DNA from 2 places in the Actinoallomurus sp. NPDC052308 genome. Region 2 is predicted to be linked to the other one. Evidence: riboswitches for the same ligand, from Rfam matches in the RefSeq annotation. Region 2 holds a riboswitch; the other holds the start of a gene.
What was found. A riboswitch is a leader RNA that binds a small molecule or an ion and turns the genes downstream of it on or off. The one in region 2 is predicted to bind S-adenosylmethionine.
Positions count from the first base shown of each region.

Region 1 (7,698 bases), on a different contig from region 2:
CTCGCCGTGGCGTACGAGAGGTACGGCCGCGTGCCGTCCCCGGACGGCGGCGCGGTGTCCGGGCCGGGCGTCGGCGCGGGGCCGTCCGGCGGCGCCGAGGGAATGCCAGGATCGGGCGCGTCCGGCGCGGGCGGCGTTCCGCCGGGCACGGGCTGATGCACGTCCGGCCACGAAACCGTCGGCACGTCTCCGGCCGGTTTCGGGGCGAAGCTCGGATCCGGGCTCTGCGGCTCGGCCGGTCGTACGGGCGCGGGGGCGGTCTCCGCGGCGGGGGGCGCCGGCGGGGCGGCGTGCTGGTCGGCCGGCGCGGGCTGCGAGCCGGGCGCGTCGTACACGCCGGACGCGGTGTGCACGTCGATGATCGTCGCGGGCCAGGCCGTGGTCGGCTGGGAACCGGCCTCGTCGCCGCCCGGCGCGGCGTGCGCACCGGTGGCCGGGCCGCTTCCGCCCGGGATCGCGTGCGAGCCGAGACCACTGTCCTGGCCGCCGGGCGCGGGGTAACCGCCGGTGGCCGGGCCGGTCCCATCCGGGATCGGGCGCAGGTCGAGACCAGTGTCCTGACCACCGGGTGCGGGATGACCGCTGGTGGCCGGGTCGGTTCCGCCCGGGAGCGCGTGGGGGTCGAGACCGGTGTCCTGGCCACCGGGTGCGAGGTGGCCGCCGGTGGCCGGGTCGGTTCCGTCCAGGGCCGGGCGCGGGTCGAGACCGGAGTCCTGACCGCCCGGCGCGGCGTACGGGCCGGTGTCGGGGCCGCCCGGTGCGGCGTGCGCGACGCCTTCGGCGTCGTGCCCCGCCGGGGCGGTGCCGAGCTCCGGAGCGGGGACCGGCTGAGCGGCCGGGGTGGGAGCCGCCTCCGGGACGTGCGGTCGCTGCTCGGCCCTCACCTGGTCCGCGGTGATCTGGTTGAGGAACCAGGCGGGCAGGTAGGCCTCGATCGGCATCCCGGAGTTGACCGCGAGCCACCAGTCGGCGTCCGGCCAGGACTGCGCCATCTCCACCAGCGACATCCGTACGAATTGCTCGTAGCCGGGGCCGAGGTGGCGGCGCGCCGACTCGACGGACGTGTAGGCGAGCACGTGGGTGCGCCCCTCGTGGACGCTGGTCGGCCACGTGAACGCGGGCTGTCCGGAGGCGTTGGGCTCCGTCTGCGGCACCGGGACGACGAGCTCGGCCACGCTCAGCAGCCTGAAGTAGGCGTTCTGGTCCCCGGCGCGCAGCACCTCGCCAAGCTGCTGCTCCAGTTGGTTAGCGGGCTCCCATGTGTCGGTCATTGGCCACCCCCCGGAAGCTCTTTGCACAAGGTGTCCACCGTACCGGGAGCAAACCGGCGGTGCGCACGAGTACCACCAGTCGATCGGACCAATCAGGACTAATCGGTATCATTTGCCCCTTTTGGCCACGTTACACGCTGCTGTCTCAGGAGTGATCTGCCGCCCCCCGCCGGGGCTCGCCTCCTGCGGTCTTGCCGCCGGCGAGCCCATCTCCTGAGAGCCGGCCACGCCCGGCTGGCCTCATCCGGCCGATCTCACCGGGCCGACCGCGCGGGGTCGGTTGCACCGGGTCCGGCCGGATCGGGGGCGGCACTGGGCCGGCCGCACGGGTCGGCCTCCCGGGCGGACCGCACCGGGCCGACCGCACCGGGCCGGCCGCACCGGGCCCGTTGCACCAGGTCGGCCGCATCCGGGGGGTACCGACTCGGGCCTCGCGGGCGGACCTCCCGGGGCCGACCGCACCGGGTCGGGCTCAGCGGGACAGTCGGCGGAGGGCGGTCAGCAGGCGGTCGATGTGCTCGTCCGTCGTGCCGATGCCGATGCTCGCCCGCAGGGCGGTGCCGTCACCGTCGCCGCAGCCGCCGTCTCCCGCGCCGACCAGCCGCCGGACGAGGGGGTGCGCGCAGAACTTCCCGTCGCGCACGCCGATGCCGTACTCCTCGGAGAGCGCCGTGGCGACGGCACGGGACTCGCGCCCCTCCACGACGAACGACACGATGCCGACGCGCGGATGCCGGTCGCCCCACAGCGACAGCTCCCGTACGCCGGGGATCGCCGCCAGCCCCCTCCGCAGCCGCGCCAGGAGCCGCTCCTCCTCCGCGACGAGGGCGTCCCAGTCGGTCAGCGCCTCGCAGGCGGCGGCGAGGGCGACGACGCCGAGGACGTTCGGCGTGCCGGCCTCGTGCCGCTGCTGCGGGTCGGTGGACCACGTCACGTGCTCGCCGACGCTCGCGGTGGCGCCGCCGCCCAGCAGGTACGGCTCCGCGGCGCGCAGCCAGTCGGCGCGGCCCACGAGGCAGCCGGCGCCGAACGGCGCGTAGAGCTTGTGCCCGGAGAAGGCGACGTAGTCCACGTCGAGCGCGCCCATGTCGAACGGCCGGTGCGGGACGAGCTGCGCGGCGTCCACCGCGATGCGGGCGCCGTGCGCGCGGGCGACGGCGGCGAGCTCGGCGAGGGGCCACAGTTCGCCGGTGACGTTCGACGCGGCGGTGACGACGAGCAGGCGCGGCCCGGACGGCGCCGCGGCGAGGGCCTCCCCGGCGGCCGTGACGGCCGCGGTCGGGGAGTCGGGGGCGGCGAGCCGTACGACCCGGTGGCCGCGCCCCCAGGGCAGCAGGCTCGCGTGGTGCTCGGACTCGAAGACGACGACCGTGGTGCCGTGCGGCAGGGCGTGCGCGAGGAGGTTCATCGCGTCGGTGGTGTTGCGGGTGAACACCACGGCGTCCCGGTGCCAGGCGCCGACGAACTCGCGTACGACGCGACGGGCGCGTTCGTACCGGTCGGTCGTCACCTGCGACGCGTAGCCCGCGCCGCGGTGCACGCTGCTGTAGTAGGGGAGGGCGGCGTCGAGCGCGTCGCGCACCGCCTCCAGACAGGGCGCGCTCGCCGCGTAGTCGAGGTTCGCGTACGAAACGGTGCGGCCACCGGCCACGGGGACGGGAACACCCGCGCCGACGACACGAAGAGTGGGACGGGCGACGGCGGGCAGATCGAGGACAGCGGACAACACGCACCTCCAGCGGGGCCTGGGACCCCACGAGGGGTCCGCGCTTGTCCGGCACGGTCGTGCCGAACCCGGTCATCACCCGGGGCACCCCGCCACGGACGGAGGGTTGCCGGCCAGCAAGCCGGGGCTCAACGCTGGCACTCGTGACCTGATCGGGATTATAGAGCACCGTCCGGACTCTGCCTATTCGCGATCACATGACCGCTTCCGCGCGTCTAATACCGGCAGGCAACGTCGAAGGGAGCGGGTAATGCGGAGTGGATGGCGGTGGCCGGTGGGGGCCGCGCTGGTGGCGGTGTGCGCGGCCGGCTGCGCCGTCGGGACGAACAAGGGCCAGGTGTGCGACGACGCCGTCAAGGCGGTCGGGACCTACAACGCGACGCTCAACCGCATCTCACCGGACGACATCACCGGGTGGAAGCAGGCGGCGGCGACCCTCGCCACCCGGTTCGACGCGCTCGCCCGTGAGTCCGACGACCGGAAGGTCAAGCGCACGCTGAGCGGCATGGCCACCGAGTGGCGGGGTGTCAGCACCGGCATGACCCCGCGCGACATCTCCGGAATGCAGGCGGCCGTCCAGCGGCAGCCGGCCGCCCTGGCCAAGGCCTGTCACTGAGGCCGGCGGCAGCCGGCCGCCCTGGCCAAGGGCCGTCACTGAGGTCCGAGCGCCCGCGGGCGCTCGGATCGCTCACTCCGAGCCGGAGTCGTACACCCGGCCCGTCGGCTGGCCGGTCGGCGGGCCGCCGGGGGGCGGGCCGCCGGTCGGCGGGGGCGACGGGTGCGTCGGCGGCGACGGGTGCGTCGGCGCCGACGGCCGAGTCGTCCGGGGCCGCGAGAAGGTCGGGTACGGCCGCGGCTGGACGGGTGCGTACGACGGCGGCCACTGACGCTGGCCGACGTACACCGAGGGGTCGCCGAACTGCTTCACCGACATGTTCTCGTCGGCCTTGACGAGGTAGTCGTGCCAGATCTTGGCCGGCAGGTCGCCGCCGTACGCGGAGTAGCCGGGCAGGCTGAGCGCCTTGTTGTCGGTCCGGAAGACGGCCACCGAGGTCGCGAGCTGCGGGATGAACCCGTTGAACCAGATCTGCTTGCCGCTGGACGTGGTGCCGGTCTTGCCGGCCGCGTTCCGGTCGGGCAGCGCGGCCTTGTAACCGGTGCCGTTGTCGACGACCTTCTGCATGGCGTACGTCGCGTCACGGGCGACCTGCTTGCTGAAGACCCGGGTGCCGTCGGTCGGCTCGGTGCGCTTCTTGCCGTCCCGGTCGGTGACCGACCGGATGACGTGCGGGGCGTGGTACACGCCCTCGGAGGCGAAGGCGGCGTACGCGGCGGCCTGCTGCTCCACGCTGACGTCGATGACGCCGAGCGGGAACGTCACGGCGGTGTTCGCCCCGTTGGCGGTGAGCTGCGACTCGGGGATGCCGAGCTTCTCCGCCATCTTCATCACCTTGTCGTTCCCGATCTTCTGGGCGATGTTGACGTAGGCGGTGTTGATGGAGTTCTGCGTGGCGGTGACGAGGTTCACCGGGCCGAAGTCCTCGTTGTTGTCGTTCTGGATCGGCTTGTCGCTGCCGTCGAACGTCTGGTCGTTGCTGCCGTCGACGTAGTCGTCCAGCGACATCCCGTCGTCCAGGGCCGCCGCCAGCACGTACGGCTTGAACCCCGATCCCGGCTGCACCTTGGCGTCGAACGCGGAGTTGAACGCCTGGTCCAGGTAGTCCTTGCCGCCGTAGAACGCGTTGACCTCGCCGTTGGACGGGTCGATCGACACCAGGCCCGCCATCACCTTCTTGGAGACGCCGGAGGGCATGGCGTCCTCGACCGCCTTCTTGGCGTCGTCCATCAGGTCCTTGTCGAACGTCGTGCGGACCTTCAGGCCGCCCTTGGCGATCTGGTCGTCGGTGTAGCCCATGCGCTTCAGCTCGGCCTTGACGAGCTCGTACACGTAGCCCTTCTGGCCGCCGTAGATGTCCTTCGTCTTCTGCTTGATCGGCGTGGGGAACCGCATGGCCGCCGCCTCCTGCGGCGTGATGCTCTTCATCTGCACCATGCCGTCGACGACGTACTTCCAGCGCGCCTGCATGTACGGCAGGGCGCCCTTCACCGACAGGTCACCGGCGTAGGTCGGCACCTGGATGGCCGCCGCGAGGTACGCGCCCTCGGCCGGGGTGAGCTTTTGGACGTCCTTGCCGTAGTACGCCTGCGCGGCCGACTCGATGCTGTAGGAGTCGCGGCCGAAGTAGATGGTGTTGAGGTAATTCTGGAGGATCCAGCTCTTGTCCTTCTCGCGCCCGACCTTGAGCGCGATCATGATCTCCTTGAGCTTCCGCGACGCGGTGCGCTGCTGGCTGAGGCCGCTGTAGTAGTTGCGGACCATCTGCTGGGTGATGGTGGACCCGCCCTGTAGCGACCCGCCGGTCGCCGTGGCCCAGAACGCCCGCGCGGTGCCCTTGAAGGACACGCCGGGGTCGCTGTAGAAGCTGCGGTTCTCCGCCGAGATGACGGCGTCCCGGACCGGCTTCGGCACCTGGGACAGGGGCACCGGCTGGCGGTTCTTGCCGGTGCGGAGCAGGACGCTGCCGTCGCTGTAGTAGAAGACCGACGCCTCCTTCACGGCGTCGGGCTGCGCGGAGCTCGGGACCGGCGTCATCAGGTAGGCGACGACGAACGCGGCGACGGGCAGCAGGATCAGCACGCCGAGGACGTACGTCGTGCGGCGGAGCCACTTGGCCCGCCGGCTCCGCTGCTTCTTCGGTTTCTTCGGCGGCTTGGACTTCTCGCCCTCAGGCAGGGCGTGCACGGCGGTCATGGTCGACGGGCTTTCGCCGACCATGACCGCTGACGGGCTGCCCGCCGTGGGTCGCACGGCCGGGGCGATGCCGGGTCGAGGGTCGGTGTCGGGTCGAGTGGCGTCATGGTGATCAGCGGCTCCGGACTCGACGGGTGTTGCCGATTCGGCGGCGCCGCGCGGATCGGCCGCGTCCTCCGGTCCTGCCGCAGCCTCGAGCCCGTCGGCGCCTCCATTGTTGGACGCGCCGGACGGCTCGGAAGTTGGCGTAGACCCTGACTGCGTTGCGAATTCACCGGCGTCGGCGCCGGTGTCCTTGTCACTCACTCGTCCCCCGTGACCTGCGTGAACCCTCGAACTTACCGTTAGGGTCGCGCGGTACGGATCGGCGTTCCCGGCGTTCGGGGGCTTGACGATCCTATGCCACGGAGGATAAAGAGCCCGTCAGCCCCTGGTGAGCACCGTGCCGATCAACCGCGCCACCTCACGCGCCACGGCGTCCCGCCCCGGCGCCAGATATTTTCGGGTGTCCACAACCGTCGGATGGTCGGCCAGATATGCCCGGACCGCGTCGGTGAAAACCTTGTTGAGGTGTGTGGCGATGTTCACCTTGACGATCCCCGCTTCGACGGCGCGCGTCAGGTCGGCGTCGGGCACGCCGGAGGATCCGTGCAGGACGAGCGGCACCGGTACGGCGTCGCGGAGCCGCGCGATGAGGTCGAGGTCCACCGACGCGGTCCGGTCGGTCATCGCGTGCGAGGTGCCGACCGCGACCGCGAGCGCGTCGACGCCGGTCGCCGCGACGAAGCGGGCCGCCTCCTCCGGGTCGGTACGCGCGCCGGGCGCGTGCACGCCGTCCTTGCCGCCCACCTCGCCGAGCTCCGCCTCGACCCACACGCCGTGGTCGTGGCAGTGGGCGGTCATCTCGGAGGTCGTGGCGACGTTGGCGTCGTAGTCCAGCGCGGACGCGTCGAACATCACCGAGCCCAGGCCGAGCCCGACCGCCTCCCGTACGAGCTCGGGGGAGGTCGCGTGGTCCAGGTGCACGGCGACGGGGACCTTCGCGGCGCGCGCCGCGGCGAGGCAGGCCACCGCGATCGGCTCGAGGGCCGAGTGGTAGCGCACGGCGTTCTCGCTGATCTGCAGGATGACCGGACGGCCCGCCGCCTCGGCCCCCGCGATCAGCGCCTCGGTGTGTTCGAGCTGGATGACGTTGAAGGCGCCGACGCCCTGCCCGGCGACGACGAACTCTCCTGCGGAGACGAGAGGCATCTGCGGAATCCTTCGTAGGCGGCGGGATCGTAGGAACCCGCGACGGGGGCGAGTACGGCCGCGGCCGACAGGGCGGCGGCGTCCTTGAGCAGGTCCGGCCACGGCGTTCCGACGCCGGCGGCGAGCGCGGCGACGACCGAGTCCCCCGCGCCGGTCGGATTGCCGCTGACCACCCGCGGCGGGGGCACGCGGTGAACCTCGTCACCGGTGACGGCCATGAGGCCGTCGGCGCCGAGCGAGACGACGACGGCGCGCGCCCGCAGCGCCCGTGCCCCCGCAACCGGGTCGTCCGTGCCGGTCAGCTCGGTCAGCTCGGCGGCGTTCGGCTTGACGGCCCAGGCGTACGGCGCGGCGTGCCGCAGGGCCTCACCGGACGTGTCGACGATGACGGGCACGTCGCGCCGGGCGAGCCGGGCGACGGCGTCCTGCGGCACGCCCGGTGGCAGGCTGCCGGAGATGACGACGACGTCGGCGTCGGGGATGCGGGCCTCGAGGGCCGCCCACTCCTCCGGGGTGACGACCGGGCCGGGCTCGTTGAGGAGCGTCGCGTCGCCGCCGGCGACGACGGTGACCGTACGGCGGGTCTCCCCGGCGATGGGGACCAGGTCGTGCGCCAGCCCGGCGGCGTCGAGGTCGGC
Region 1 is NZ_JBFAUM010000007.1:249,453-257,150, forward strand. Features, by position in the region: gene AB0L00_RS21330 (SseB family protein) at 1-1,271, opposite strand, end outside; gene AB0L00_RS21335 (aminotransferase class V-fold PLP-dependent enzyme) at 1,744-2,997, opposite strand; SAM riboswitch class IV at 3,033-3,146, opposite strand; gene AB0L00_RS21340 (hypothetical protein) at 3,248-3,613, shown strand; gene AB0L00_RS21345 (transglycosylase domain-containing protein) at 3,686-5,800, opposite strand; gene AB0L00_RS21350 (class II fructose-bisphosphate aldolase) at 6,233-7,060, opposite strand; gene AB0L00_RS21355 (1-phosphofructokinase family hexose kinase) at 6,970-7,698, opposite strand, start outside.
Region 1: linked by a shared signal. The riboswitch ahead of AB0L00_RS21335 (aminotransferase class V-fold PLP-dependent enzyme) and the one ahead of thrC (threonine synthase) in region 2 are both predicted to bind S-adenosylmethionine.

Region 2 (7,698 bases):
CCCTTGGACGGCCAGCGCCGGTAGATGGTCGTCTTGGCCACTCCGGCCCGGCGCGCGACGTCGTCGATCCGGAGGGCGGGGTACCCGGCCTCCGCCAGCAGGTCGAGCGTCGCCGCCAGGATCGCGCGGTCACGCGCTGCGTCACGCGGCCTTCCGATACTCACGGTTGCGTATTATGCCAGCAACCCTTTACGCTACTCACGGTTTCGTTAAGGAGGCGGCGGTGGCCGGGTGGAGACGGTGGTCGTGGGCGCTGGCGGGCGCGTTCGCCCTGCACAACGCAGAGGAGGCGCTGACGATGCGCCGATTTCCCGGGGCCGCGGGCCGGCTCGATCAGGCCTCGCTCAATGGGCTCATGGCGGTGATCTCCGGGCTCGGGATGGCGGCCGTCGCCGTCGGTACGACCGGCCGCCCCACCCCGTGGAAGCGTACCTGCCGGCCGGGATGGCCGGGGTCATGCTGCTCAACGTGGCGCTTCCGCATGTCCCCGCGGCCGTCGCCGCGCGCGGCTATGCCCCTGGCCTCGTCACCGCGGTCGGACTCAACCTGCCGATCGGCCTCGCGGTGCTGCGCGGCGCGGTACGGGAGGGCGCGGTCACCCGGCGCGGCCTGCGCCGCACCGTGCCCGTGGCGCTCGGCGTGCTGGCCTGCGCTCCCCTCGCCGTGGCCGCCGCCCGGGCGGCGACTTCCGCTGGCCACCCTGAGCACCGAAGTTGGTCGCCCCGAGCCAAAAGCTGAGGGGTTCATCGGTCGCTGGGAGTAGGTCCTGCGCCTCAGGCGCGCTTCGCGCCTGCTTGGCTAGGGTCGGTCCGCATGGAGACCACAGGAATCGTTCGTCGCCCGACGGCGGAGCGTATGCGCGACGCTCTGGAGCGGCTCGTTACCGAACGGGATGTATGGGTGTCGACGGCTCACCCCGATCACGGGCCGCACCAGGTGCCGCTGTGGTTCTTGTGGGATGGGCGAGCAGTGTGGATGTGCACCGGCGCCACTTCCGTGACTGCGCGAAACGTCCGCAAAGAGCCGCGCGTGCGCCTGTCGCTACCGGACACCTTCGACGTGGTGCTCCTCCAGGGTGAGGCGGAATGCTTCCCGGACCAGGAGGTGCCCGGAGGCGCAGCGGAGGCGTTCGCCGACAAGTTCGGGTGGGATCCACGCGTGGAAGAGGGATCCTTTCTGTATGTACGCGTGGTCCCGAGGACTGTGCGCGCTTGGCGCGGCGAGCCAGAACTACGCGGAAGAGTCATCATGCGCGACGGGATGTGGCTGGAATAACGGCCGTCCCTCGCCGACGCGCCTCCTGAAACGCTGATCGCGGGCGATGTCTGCCACGAGGCGGCGGCTGAGCCCCGGGCATGCGAAAGGGGCGGTTCCAGCACCGGGAACCGCCCCTTAAGCGAGTGGACTCAGAAGTCCATGCCGCCCATGCCACCGTCGGGAGCGCCGGCCGGAGCCTTCTCCTTCTCCGGCTTCTCGGCGATGACCGCCTCGGTGGTGAGGAACAGCGCCGCGATGGACGCGGCGTTCTGCAGCGCCGAGCGCGTCACCTTCGCCGGGTCGATGATGCCCGAGTCGAACATGTTGACGTACTCGCCGGTCGCGGCGTTCAGGCCGAAGCCCGGCTCGAGGTTGCGAACCTTCTCCGCCACGACGCCGCCCTCGAGGCCGGCGTTCACCGCGATCTGCTTCAGCGGCTCCTCCAGCGCACGGCGCACGATCTGCGCACCGGTCGCCTCGTCGCCCTCAAGGTCGGTCTTCTCGAACGCCCGGACGCTCGCCTGCAGCAGCGCCACGCCACCGCCAGGGACGATGCCCTCCTCGACGGCGGCCTTCGCGTTGCGAACGGCGTCCTCGATGCGGTGCTTGCGCTCCTTCAGCTCGACCTCGGTCGCCGCGCCGGCCTTGATGACGGCCACGCCGCCGGCCAGCTTGGCGAGACGCTCCTGGAGCTTCTCGCGGTCGTAGTCGGAGTCGGAGTTCTCGATCTCCGCGCGGATCTCGTTGACGCGACCAGAGATGTCGTCGGGGTTGCCGGCGCCATCGATGACGGTGGTCTCGTCCTTGGTCACCACGATGCGCTTGGCCTGGCCGAGCATGTCCAGCGTGGTGTTCTCCAGCTTGAGGCCGATGTCCTCGCTGATGACCTGGCCACCGGTCAGGATCGCGATGTCCTGCAGCATGGCCTTGCGGCGGTCGCCGAAGCCCGGGGCCTTGACGGCGACGGACTTGAAGACACCGCGGATCTTGTTGACGACCAGGGTCGCCAGGGCCTCGCCCTCGACGTCCTCGGCGATGATGACCAGCGGCTTGCCGGCCTGCATGACCTGCTCCAGAATCGGAACCAGGTCCTTGTTCGCCGAGATCTTCGAGCTGACGATCAGGATGTACGGGTCGTCGAAGACGGCCTCCATACGCTCCGGGTCCGTCACGAAGTAGTGCGAGATGTAGCCCTTGTCGAAGCGCATGCCCTCGGTCAGCTCGAGCTCCAGACCGAAGGTCTGGCTCTCCTCGACCGTGATGACGCCTTCCTTGCCGACCTTGTCCATCGCCTCGGCGATCATCTCGCCGATCGAGGTGTCGCCGGCGGAGATCGAGGCCGTGGAGGCGATCTGCTCCTTGGTCTCGACGTCCTTCGCGATGTGGGACAGCTGCTCGCTGACGCGCTCCACCGCCGACTCGATGCCCCGCTTCAGGGACATCGGGTTGGCGCCGGCGGCGACGTTGCGAAGGCCCTCACGGACCAGCGCCTGGGCCAGCACGGTCGCCGTCGTCGTGCCGTCACCGGCTACGTCGTCGGTCTTCTTCGCGACCTCTTTGACGAGCTCGGCCCCGATCTTCTCCCACGGGTCCTCGAGCTCGATCTCCTTGGCGATGGAGACACCGTCGTTGGTGATCGTGGGAGCGCCCCACTTCTTCTCCAGAACGACGTTGCGGCCCTTGGGACCGAGGGTCACCTTCACGGCGTCGGCAAGCTGGTTCATGCCGCGCTCGAGGCCGCGCCGCGCGTCCTCGTCGAACGCGATCATCTTTGCAGCCATAGGCTCCAGATCCTCCCGGAACGGGGTGGCTTTCACGCGGATCGAGTCGACGCCCGCGACGGACGGCCCCACCCGACGACTTCCATTCCGTCGCCGGATGCGAGGCCTCATCGCCTCGATCACTTGGTTGGCACTCTCAATACTAGAGTGCCAACCGCTTGTTTAGCACTCTCCCCCTGAGAGTGCAAGCGGAGTCGACCCTCACCAGGGTGAACATCTCGCCAATGCGGCTTCACCGTATAGGCCAAGGTGAGGAGGCGGTGGTCGTACGGGGAGGACGCGCGCCGGACGAGGGGCGAAGGGATGGCCCAGGCGGCCGGAGGGACGATCCCGGCGAGCCGGGGACGATCCAGCGGCGCGGGCGTGCGCCCGAAGGCACGCGGCGGGGCGGCGGTCGCCGGAGCGCGCTCCACGGCCGGAGGCCCGGCGCCGAAGCGCCGGGCCTCCGTCAGGCTATGGGACTTAGAGCGCCCGAACCGCGTCCGCCTGCGGCCCGCGGTCGCTCTGCGTGATCTCGAACTCGACCCGCTGCCCCTGCTCGAGGCTGCGGTAGCCATCCGCGACGATGGCCGAGTAGTGCACGAACACATCCCTGCCACCGTCGACCGCGATGAAGCCGTAGCCTTTGTCCGCGTTGAACCATTTGACGGTGCCTTGCGCCATTCCAAACAACTCCCACCCGGGCAATTCCCGCGACCAATGGCCACGGTTACTGATTCGAGCCCGCGGACCACTGCGGAACCCGTCGATCGCCCGCCGACTCGGCTGCGGCGGCCATCGCCGACCCTACACACGGCTACCGTCCGTGGAACAGCCTTTACCCCAGAAGTGCGGGCGGCCGATGCTGGTCAAAAGTCGGGATCCCCGAACCGGAACTAACCGTCGATGTCCAAAAATCCGGATAAGGAAAACGCAATTCCCGCTCAGGAGCGTGGAGCAGACCACCTCGAGTCCGACATTTCGGCGGCCCAACGCATGATCCCCGGTGCTCGCCGAGTCGATGGACTCGGTGAACACCGGGGATCGCGGGGAGTCTCGCTCACGGGGTGTCACCCGTGAGCGCCGTCGCCCGCCCGGGACGACGGCCGCAGGTTCGGCGGATCAGCGGATCAGCCGCGAACTCCGCGGTTCAGCCGTAGGTTCAGCGGATCAGCCGCCGGCGACGGCCGGGATGATGGAGATCTGGGCGCCGTCGGGCGTGGCCGTGTCGAGGCCGTCGGCGAACCGCACGTCCTCCTCACCCACGTACACGTTGACGAACCGCCGGATCCTGCCGTTGTCGTCGAGGATGCGGGCGGCGATGCCGGAGTAGTTGGCCTCCAGGTCGGCGACGACCTCGCGCACGGTCGATCCCGTCGCCTTCACCTCGGCCTCGCCGCCCGTGTAGCTGCGCAGGATCGTCGGGATGCGGACACTGATCGAGCTCACGCCAGACCTGCCTTTCGGAATGCCTCGAGGGTCGGGGCGATGTTCGCGGACGGCTTGGCGACCGGGGCCACCGCGTCCAGGGTCTTGAGGCCGTCACCGGAGTTGATGAACACCGTCTCGGCGTCGGGGTCGAGCACACCGGCCGACAGCAACTTGCGCAGCGCGCCCAGCGTCACGCCGCCCGCCGTCTCCCCGAAGATGCCCTCGGTGCGGGCGAGCAGGCCGATGCTGTCGACGACCTCTTCGTCCGAGACGTCCTCGACGGCCCCTCCGGTGCGGCGCACGGCGTCGAGGACGTACGGCCCGTCGGCCGGGTTGCCGATCGCGAGGGACTTGGCGATGGTCGAGGGCTTGACGGGCTGCACGACGTCGTGGCCGGCCTTGAACGCGGCCGAGACGGGCGAGCAGCCGGTCGCCTGGGCGCCGAAGATCTTGTACGGCCGGTCCTCGACCAGGCCGAGCTTGATGAACTCCTGGAACGCCTTGTCGATCTTCGTGAGCTGCGAGCCGGACGCGACCGGGACCACGATCTGCTCGGGCAGCCGCCAGCCGAGCTGCTCGGCGATCTCGTACCCGATGGTCTTGGAACCCTCGGCGTAGTACGGCCGCACGTTCACGTTGACGAACGCCCAGTCCTCCTGCTCACCGGCGAGCTCGGAGGCCAGCCGGTTGACGTCGTCGTAGTTGCCGTCGACGGTGACGAACGTCCCGCCGTACACCGCCGTCGTGATGATCTTCTGGCTCTCGAGGTCGGAGGGCACGAAGACGGCGCTGCGGATGCCGGCGCGCGCCGCCGCGGCCGCGACCGCGTTGGCGAGGTTACCGGTGGACGGGCAGGCCAGCACCTTGAAACCCAGCTCACGGGCGGCGGCGAGCGCGACCGCCACCACGCGGTCCTTGAAGGAGTGGGTGGGGTTGCCGCTGTCGTCCTTGACCCACAGCGACCGCAGGCCCAGCGACTCGGCGAGGTTGTCGGCGCGTACGAGGCGGGTGAAGCCGGGCTCGGTGTTCGGCGTGTCGATGACGTTCGACGGAACCGGCAGCAGGCCCCGGTAACGCCAGATGTTGCGCGGCCCGGACTCGATCTGCTCCCGGGTCACGCCGGTGTGGTCGTAGGAGACCTCAAGGGGGCCGAAACACAGCTCACAGGCGTAGCGAGGGCCCAGATCGTAGGACTGTCCGCATTCACGGCACGTCAATGCGGTCGCGGGGCCGAGGTTTCGGGCGGCGGTCTGCGACATGAAGCGAGGCCTTTCTCCTCATCTTTCCCGTGCCACCTTGGTCACGAGCCGGAGTTGGCACCTGTCCCGGGCGGCCTCGCTGGGGCGAGTCGGCGACGCGTCGTCGCACGCTGTGAACCGCATGTCCGGGAGGGTTGCCGGGGCTTCAACGGGCCGGTCCCTCCACCCCTCTGGATGAGCGTTATTAAGTTGTCGTCCGACGACTTGTATACGTGACCGACCGGTTCTCCGCCAAGCGCGTCTCAGGTCCCGAGACGCCGGCGCGGCCGGTTCCGGCCCGCTCCCGTCCGGGGGCGCGTCGTCGACAGGCCCTGTCCACGTGCGGATTCAGCGGGGTGACATGCCCGGGCGGCCCGGAGTGGGACCTGTGTGGAATGTCATCCCGAAGTGTCCGACCACTGGACCTTCCTCGCCCCCCGTTCACGTCCTCCGGTTACGCTCCCCACATGGATGACTCGCAGGTCCTGGTCGCGTCCAACCGCGGACCCGTCTCCTTCAAGCTCGCCGACGACGGCACGCTCTCGGTCCGGCGCGGCGGCGGCGGTCTGGTCTCGGCCATGGCCGGCCTGGACGGGGACATCCTGTGGATCTGCGCGGCGCTGTCGGACGCCGACCGCGCCGCGGTCCGCCGGGCGGAGGACGGGCGGCTGGACGAGTACGGCGCCGGCGCGGTCCGCATGCTGGACATCCCGGCCGGCACCTTCCACCGCGCGTACAACGCCGTCGCCAACTCGACGCTGTGGTTCGTCCACCACATGCTGTACGACACCCCGAACAGCCCGCACTTCGACGCGCGCTCCCGGCGGGATTGGCAGTCGTACGAGGCGTACAACGCGGCGTTCGCCGACGCGCTCGCCCGGGACGCCCGGCCCGGCGCGAAGGTGGCGATCCAGGACTACCACCTGACGCTCGCCCCGGGCATGCTGCGGGAGCGCCGCCCCGACCTGAAGATCGCGCACTTCTCGCACACGCCGTGGGCGCCCCCGGAGTATTACTGCCTGCTGCCCGACGACATCGGCCGCCAGGTGCTCGAGGGCGTCCTCGGCGCCGACCACGCCGGTTTCCACGCCGAGCACTGGGCCGACGCGTTCATCGACTGCTGCGCCTCCGTGCTGCGGGCGAAGGTCGACCGCGTCGCCCGTACGGTCGTCCACGCCGGGCGCGTCACCCGGGTCGGCGTGCACGGGCTCGGCGTCGACGGCGTGTCGCTGCGCGCCCGCGCCGCCGAATCCGACGTGCGGGCCCGCAGACAGGCCCTGCGCGAGCAGGTCGGCGATCGCAAGCTGATCGTGCGGATCGACCGCACCGAGCTGTCCAAGAACATCGTGCGGGGGCTCGCGGCCTACCGGGAACTGCTGGCCAAGCATCCGGAGTGGCACGGCCGGGTCGTGCACCTGGCCTTCGCCTACCCCTCGCGGCACGACCTGCCGGAGTACCGCGAGTACACCGCCGCCGTGCAGCGGATGGCGGCCGAGATCTCCGACGAGTTCGGCGACGCGGGCTGGGAGCCGCTGATCCTCCAGGTCAACGACGACTATCCGCGCTCGCTCGCGGCGTACGGCCTGGCGGACGTCCTGCTCGTGAACCCGATCCGGGACGGCATGAACCTCGTCGCCAAGGAGGGGCCGGTGCTGTCCGAGGACGGCTGTGCCCTGGTGCTGTCCCGCGCGGCGGGCGCCGCCGCCGAACTCGACGAGGACGCGTTGATGATCAACCCGTTCGACGTGTCACAGACGGCGGAGGCCCTGAACCAGGCACTGCTCATGCCGCGCGCCGAGCGCGCCGAGCGCTGCGCCCGGCTGACCGCCGCCGCGACGGCCCTGCCGCCGCAGCGCTGGTTCGCCGCCCAGCTCGACGCCCTGGACCGCCGACCGTAGACGCGCCGCCGATCCGCCGCGCCGGGCGGACGCCGAAACCATCGGCGTCCGCCGTCGCGAGCGCCGGCCCGCCTCGTCGATCAGGACTGGGCGGCTGATCCGTAGTCGTTGCCG
Region 2 is NZ_JBFAUM010000002.1:774,944-782,641, forward strand. Features, by position in the region: gene AB0L00_RS09690 (TetR/AcrR family transcriptional regulator) at 1-164, opposite strand, end outside; gene AB0L00_RS09695 (HXXEE domain-containing protein) at 421-738, shown strand; gene AB0L00_RS09700 (pyridoxamine 5'-phosphate oxidase family protein) at 814-1,275, shown strand; gene groL (chaperonin GroEL) at 1,407-3,038, opposite strand; gene AB0L00_RS09710 (cold-shock protein) at 3,501-3,701, opposite strand; gene AB0L00_RS09715 (MoaD/ThiS family protein) at 4,188-4,466, opposite strand; gene thrC (threonine synthase) at 4,463-5,707, opposite strand; SAM riboswitch class I at 5,723-5,888, opposite strand; gene AB0L00_RS09725 (trehalose-6-phosphate synthase) at 6,154-7,584, shown strand; gene AB0L00_RS09730 (RNA polymerase sigma factor) at 7,665-7,698, opposite strand, start outside.